Rhodospirillum rubrum ATCC 11170: one gene and its partner. The protein of the gene in region 1 interacts with the protein of each later gene in a pairwise test. Links are inferred from orthologs where the notes say so. Each region holds a gene or a part of one and is shown in the gene's direction. Other genes may lie near its edges. The genes, in order: recO and recR.

What was found.
Region 2: the proteins of recO (region 1) and recR interact in binary tests that used the Escherichia coli proteins (3 or more experiments, as listed by UniProt). The link is inferred for Rhodospirillum rubrum ATCC 11170 from one-to-one orthologs.

What each region holds. Positions count from the first base shown.
Region 1 is NC_007643.1:2,147,559-2,150,813, reverse strand. Bases 162-3,106 are described here. They hold recO (DNA repair protein RecO), read left to right. Parts: upstream 162-1,227; coding sequence 1,228-1,986; downstream 1,987-3,106. Other genes in these bases: parC (DNA topoisomerase IV subunit A), read left to right, coding at 2,023-3,106; RRU_RS19865 (hypothetical protein), read left to right, coding at 1,037-1,207; era (GTPase Era), read left to right, coding at 162-1,024. Also shown: more of era, read left to right, coding at 95-161; more of parC, read left to right, coding at 3,107-3,255. UniProt on the Escherichia coli protein: Involved in DNA repair and RecF pathway recombination.
Region 2 is NC_007643.1:3,994,157-3,997,429, reverse strand. What follows is about bases 53-3,015. They hold recR (recombination mediator RecR), read left to right. Parts: upstream 53-1,218; coding sequence 1,219-1,812; downstream 1,813-3,015. Other genes in these bases: RRU_RS17920 (hypothetical protein), read left to right, coding at 2,655-3,015; RRU_RS17925 (hypothetical protein), read left to right, coding at 1,900-2,517; RRU_RS17935 (YbaB/EbfC family nucleoid-associated protein), read left to right, coding at 867-1,190; RRU_RS17940 (DNA polymerase III subunit gamma/tau), read left to right, coding at 53-870. Outside these bases: more of RRU_RS17940, read left to right, coding at 1-52; more of RRU_RS17920, read left to right, coding at 3,016-3,273. UniProt on the Escherichia coli protein: May play a role in DNA repair. It seems to be involved in an RecBC-independent recombinational process of DNA repair. It may act with RecF and RecO.

The sequences.
Region 1 (3,255 bases):
CGGGGGCCATCGCGCTATCGCCGGGCCGCTAAAGCCTGAAAGGGATGGGCGAATCGCGCCGAACCCGCGCCAAGCCAAGAGAAAAAAAGACGACATGACCGATTTGGATTGCCCTTCCCCCGCCGACTCTGCTCCGCCGCGCTGCGGCTTCGTCGCCGTCATCGGCGCCCCCAACGCCGGCAAGAGCACTTTGGTGAACCGACTGGTCGGTTCCAAGGTGACCATCGTTTCGCCCAAGGTGCAGACGACGCGCTCGCGGGTGCGCGGCATCGCCATGGTTGGCGAAGCCCAGGTGGTGTTCGTCGATACCCCGGGAATCTTCCAGCCGCGCAAGCGCTTCGATCGCGCCATGGTCGCCGCCGCCTGGGAAGGCGCCCTGGAAGCCGATCTGGTGTTGCTGGTGATCGATGCCCATAAGGGCATCACGGCCGAGGTCGAAGAGATCCTGACCAAGCTGAAAGCCACCGGCCGCCGGGCCCTTCTGGCGCTCAACAAGGTCGATGCCCTGGAACGCTCGCGCCTGCTTGAAATGGCCTCGCGCCTGGATGCGGCTTTGCCCTTTGAAAAAGTCTTCATGATTTCGGCGCTGACCGGCAGCGGCTGCGACGACGTGTTGGCATGGTTGGCCGAGCGGGTGCCCGCCGGCCCGTGGATGTTCCCCGAGGACGAGGTCTCCGATCTGCCCCAGCGTTTGCTGGCCGCCGAGATCACCCGCGAAAAGGTCTTCTTGCAGTTGCACGAGGAACTGCCCTATGCCGCCGCGGTGGTGACCGAATCCTGGCGCGAGCGCGCCGATGGTTCGGTGCGCATCGACCAGACGGTGCTGGTGCAGCGCGAAAGCCAGCGGGCGATTTTCCTCGGCAAGGGCGGCGCGCGGATCAAGGCCCTGGGCAGGGCCGCCCGCGTGGAGCTTTCCGAGATTTTGGAACGCCCGGTGCATCTGTTCCTTCACGTCAAGGTCAACGACCGGCTGTGGGACGATCGCGACCAGTATTCCGAATGGGGACTTGATTTCGATGTCTGAGCGGGGCGCGCGGTGAGCGGCGGCCTTAATCCCCTGGGGCTGGTTTTGCTGACGGCCGGAGTGGCGCAGTTCCTGGTGCTGGGCGGCCGCGCCCAAAGCCGTCTGCCGCGCTGGCTGGTGGCGCTCCTGGTCTTTTGCGGCATCCTCTGCCTGATGGCCGGGGTGGCGGTGCTGCTGGTCTAGCTGGAAAAGGTCGCCGTCGGGTGATCGAATGGAGCGATCGGGGAATCGTGCTGGCCGCCCGGCCCCATGGCGAGGATGGGGTGATCGTCAGCCTGCTGAGCGCCGGCCATGGGCGCCATTCCGGCATCGTCCGCGGCGGACGCGGCAAGCGGCTGCGCGCCGCCCTTCAGCCGGGATCCCTGGTTCAGGCCACGTGGAAGGCCCGCCTGGAAGATCATCTGGGCAGCCTTGTCGTCGAGCTTCTGGCCGGGGTGGCCGGGGGATTGCTGGATGATCGCGACCGGCTGGCCGCCCTGGCGGCGGCCTGTGCCCTGGCCGAAACGGTCTTGCCCGAACGCGCCCCCCAGGCCGATGTCTATGACGCGACCCTGGCGCTGCTCGACGCCCTGGCCGAGGGCGGGGAGGGCACCCCCCTGGTCTGGGCGGGGGCCTTCGTGCGCTGGGAAATCGGGCTGCTCGCCGCTTTGGGCTTCGGGCTTGACCTGTCATGCTGCGCCGTGAGCGGGGAGTGCGGCGATCTCGCCTATGTCTCGCCGCGCAGCGGCCGGGCGGTCGGGCGGGAGGCGGGCGCGCCGTGGCAGGCGCGGCTGCTTGCCCTGCCGGCCTTTCTGCTGTCGCCCGCCGAGGTTCCGGCGAACGCCCAGGCGGTTGGTGACGGCCTGCGCCTTAGCGGCTATTTCCTGGAGGGGCATGTTCTGGCGCCCCAGGGGCGGGGATTGCCCGCCAGCCGGCAGAGGTTTGTCGAACGGTTGCGCCGGTGGTCAGCGGCGGACCGGTGATGTCTATGGTGCGTTGAGAAAGAGGATCCGATCCCGATGAGCAAAGGCCCCGTTCCCGAACCCCTGGAGATCCGCGAAACGCCGCTGAGCGAAGCGCTCTCCGAGCGGTATCTGGCCTATGCGCTGTCGACCATCGTGTCGCGGTCGCTGCCCGATGTCCGCGATGGGTTGAAGCCGGTTCATCGGCGGCTGCTTTATGCCATGCGCATGCTCAAGCTCGATCCCGGCTCGGGGTTCAAGAAATGCGCCCGCGTCGTGGGCGATGTGATCGGCAAGTATCACCCCCACGGCGACGCCGCCGTCTATGAGGCGATGGTTCGCCTTGCCCAGGAATTCGCCGTGCGGTATCCGCTGGTCGAAGGCCAGGGCAATTTCGGCAATATCGACGGCGATAACGCCGCCGCCATGCGCTATACGGAAGCCCGGCTGACCGCCGTCGCCAGCGCCCTGATGGAGGGGCTGGACGACGACGCCGTCGATTTCCGCCCGACCTATGATGGCGAGGATCACGAGCCGGTGGTGATGCCCGCCGCCTTCCCCAATCTTCTGGCCAATGGCTCCTCGGGCATCGCCGTCGGCATGGCGACCAATATCCCCCCCCATAACGTCGGCGAGTTGTGCGAGGCGCTGCTGCATCTGATCAAGGTGCCGGCCTGTCCGCCCGAAGCCCTGCTGAGCTTCGTCAAAGGCCCCGATTTTCCCACCGGCGGCGTGCTGGCCGAGCATCCCCAGGCCATCGCCGAGGCCTATCGCACCGGCCGCGGCGCCATGCGGCTGCGCGCGCGCTGGGAAAAGGAAAATCTGAGCCACGGCCTCTATCAGATTGTTATCACCGAGATTCCCTATCAGATTCAGAAGGCCAAGCTGGTCGAGCGCATCGCCGAGCTGATCAACGGCCGCAAGCTGCCGATCCTTGCCGATGTCCGCGATGAATCCGCCGATGACCTGCGTCTGGTGCTCGAACCGCGCAACCGCACCGTCGATGCCGAGACCCTGATGGAGCAGCTGTTCCGGCTGACCGATCTGGAGATCCGCTTCAATCTGAACATGAACGTGCTTGATGGCGACGGCGTGCCCAAGGTGCTGGGCTTGAAGGAGGCGCTGGTCGCCTTTCTTGATCACCGGCTGGTGGTGCTTGGCCGGCGCTCGCGCCATCGCCTGGGCAAGATCGAACACCGCCTGGAGGTGCTGGCCGGCACCTTGATCGCCTATCTCAACCTTGACGAGGTGATCCGCATCATCCGCGAGGAGGACGAACCCAAGCCGGCG
Region 2 (3,273 bases), 1.8 Mb from region 1 along the record:
TGGCAGATCCTGCTCAAAGGCCTGGGCGAGGCGCGCGGCGCCCCGGTGCCGCTTCAGGCCGTCGAAATGGTGCTGATCCGTCTGGCCTATGCCAGCGACCTGCCCACCCCCGAGGAGGCCTTGAAGATGATCGCCGGCGGTGCCCAGCCCGCCGCCCCCCGCCCGCCGGCCCCCCACTCGCCCGCCGGTCCCCCCCCCGCCGCGCCGCCTCCCCCTTCGCCGCCGTCCCGGGCCGACGAGCCGCCGCGCCCGTCCCGCCCGTCGCAATCGAACGCCGGCGGCGGCGCCCTGGCCGTAGCGCCGGTGGAGGTCGCCCCCGATCCCCCGCCCCCGCCCCCGCCCCCGCCGGCCCCACCGGCCGCCGATCCGGCCGGCGCCTTCGACCCGGTGCCGCGCAGCTTCGCCCTGCTCGTCGATCTGTTCCGGCGCAAGCGCGAAGCCGTGGTCACCGGCCATCTGTATCGCGATGTCGAACTGGTGGGCTATGATCCCGAGGCTGGGCTGCTGGAGATCCATCCCCTGCCCGCCGCGCCGGCCAAACTGGCCGGCCAGATCACCCGCCTGCTCGGCGAATGGACCGGCCGGCGGTGGATGGTGACGCTGACCGACCGTCCCGGACAGCCGACCTTGCATGATGCCACCCAGGCCGATATCCATGCCCATCCGCTGGTCAAGGCGGTGCTGGACCGCTTTCCCGGGGCGGTGATCGGAACCATTCGCGAGCATCCCGGAGCCGTCGCGGCCGAGGCCGATTCGCCCGACCTCCTCGGCGATCCTGGCGAGGCTTATGGCGCGCCCGGCTTCGACACCCCGGCGGGCGCCGATCCAGACGATCTGTTCGACCCATTCATCGGAGACGACGAGACATGAAAAACATCGGGCAAATGCTCAAGCAGGCCCAGCAGCTGCAAACCCGCATGGCCGAAGTTCAAGAAGAGCTGAAGGCGATGGACGTCAGCGGCCAGTCGGCGGCCGGCATGTGCGTGGTAACCCTGGACGGCAAGGGCGGCGTGCGCTCGATCAAGATCGATCCCTCGCTGGTCGATCCCAAGGAAACCGAGGTCATGGAAGACCTGATCGTCGCCGCCTTCAACGACGCCAAGGCCAAGGTCGACGAGATGGTGAAGGAAAAGATGTCGGAACTGACCGGCGGGCTGAAGCTGCCGCCGGGCATGAGCCTGCCCTTCTGATCCCACGTCTTTTGTCCGGAGGGTCCCGGTGTCCGCGGGAGAGATCGACCGTCTGATCGGCCTGCTGGCCCGACTGCCCGGATTGGGTCCCCGTTCGGCCCGGCGCGCCGCTTTGCATCTGCTCAAGCGGCGCGAGAGCCTGATGGACCCCTTGATGGAGGCCCTGGGCGCGGTCGCCGCCTCGGTCCGCCTCTGCCCGGTCTGCGGCACTCTCGACACCCGCGCGCCCTGTTCGATCTGCGCCGATCCGCGCCGCGACGGAACGCTGATCTGCGTGGTGCGTGATGTCGCCGACCTCTGGGCCCTTGAACGCGGCGGGGTGTTTTCCGGGCGCTACCATGTTCTGGGCGGGCTGCTCTCGGCGATCGATGGCGTCGGTCCCGAGGATCTTGGTCTTGATCGCTTGGCAGCCCGCGTCGCCGAAGGCCCGGTGGTCGAGGTCATCCTGGCCCTGCCGGCCACCGTCGAGGGGCAGACCACCGCCCATGTCATCGCCGATCTTATCGAGCCAAAGGGAATAACCGTATCGGGATTGGCCCAGGGGGTTCCCGTGGGCGGCGAGTTGGACTATCTGGACGATGGCACCCTGACCGCCGCCCTGCGCGCCCGTCGCCCGGTTTGACCGCGCCGTCCGATCGCGCCCCCTGAGCGCGCCGCCGGGACGCGGCAGAGCCGATCCCTCCCCCGACCATCGCCAAAAGAGCCCGCCATGCGCCGTTTCCCCTTTCTTCCCCTTGTCGCGGCCTTGCTGGTGTCCCTGGTGACCGCCTGCGCCGGCTCTGCCCCGTCCACGCCCAAGCAGGCCGCCGTGCGCGTCGAGCGCACCCATCAATTGCCCCCCGCCCCCGCCCCTACCACCTTCGCTATCACGCCGCGCGACCGCGCCCAGGCCGCCGATCCGGCTTTCCAGGCGGCGGCCAATGTGGTCGCGCCGCTGCTCACCCGCCATGGCCATCGCTGGATCACCGGGACCGAGGCCCGTCGCGCCGTTTGGCGGGTGGGGCTGGAAACCACCATGTCCTCGTATAGCGACATGGCGCCGGCGGCGGGGGTCAGCTATCGCTTCGGCTGGAGCACCCCGGGCGGGCTGGCGATGGGCAAGGCTCCGGCGGGCGATATCGGCCCAGGCGCCCCGCCGACGATGATCGAGAAGCGGCTTTCGGTCACCATCACCGCCGAGGGCCGCACCGTCTACGAGGGGCGGGCCCTGCTGGTCGATGACGGCCGCGACCTGATGGATGCCCTGGTGCCGCTGGCCCGCGCCCTGTTCCTGCGCTTCCCCGGCCCCCAGGGCATCGATATGGGCGAGGCGCCCACCAAACCCTGATTCTTCGCCCCGCGCCGCGCCGGGACAGCGCAACAAATCCGACGATCGCGCGTTGGGCAACCGGGAGCCCTTTCGTTCGCACCGCGAGGAACAGACGTGGCTCCGCAAGAAGCCGTTCCAAGGAAGGACCGACCCCCATGCATAGCCTGACCAAAGCGACCCTGGCCGCGACCCTGATAACGACGCTGGGTTGGCAGGCCCACGCCCAAAGCTCCAGCGAGATTCTGGTGCCGCCCATGCGCGAGAGCAGCACGCCCTATAGCGCCATGTCGCCCTATAGCCCCACCGCCCCGGCGACGACCGCACCCGGCTATGGGGCCCCGACGAGCCCGGCGGCCCCGACCACCGCCGAGGGTGTTCATTACCGCTCGGTGACGGTGCCGTCCGCGACGCCGGGCTATTCGACGACAACGACGACGATCACCCCTTTGCCGTCAAACCCGAGCTATGCGCCTCCCCCCACGGTGGGGACCGGGTATTCCGCTCCGACGGGGAGCATGGGCTACTCGACGACGACCACCACCATCGCTCCCGCCCCCGCCCCCACCGGGGCGAACCCGACCGTGACCTACGCGCCGCTGCCCTCGACGCCGACCCCGGCGATTTCCCAGGTAGACGCGGCCAATGCCGCGACGCCTTTGGAAGCCAGCAGCCAGGGCATCCGTCCGTCGCTTCAGCATCGTCAACCCGGCGCCTCGGCCCAGGATGAATTGAACCGCCTGGACCCGACCATCCGCACCGATAGCGGCAGCCTCT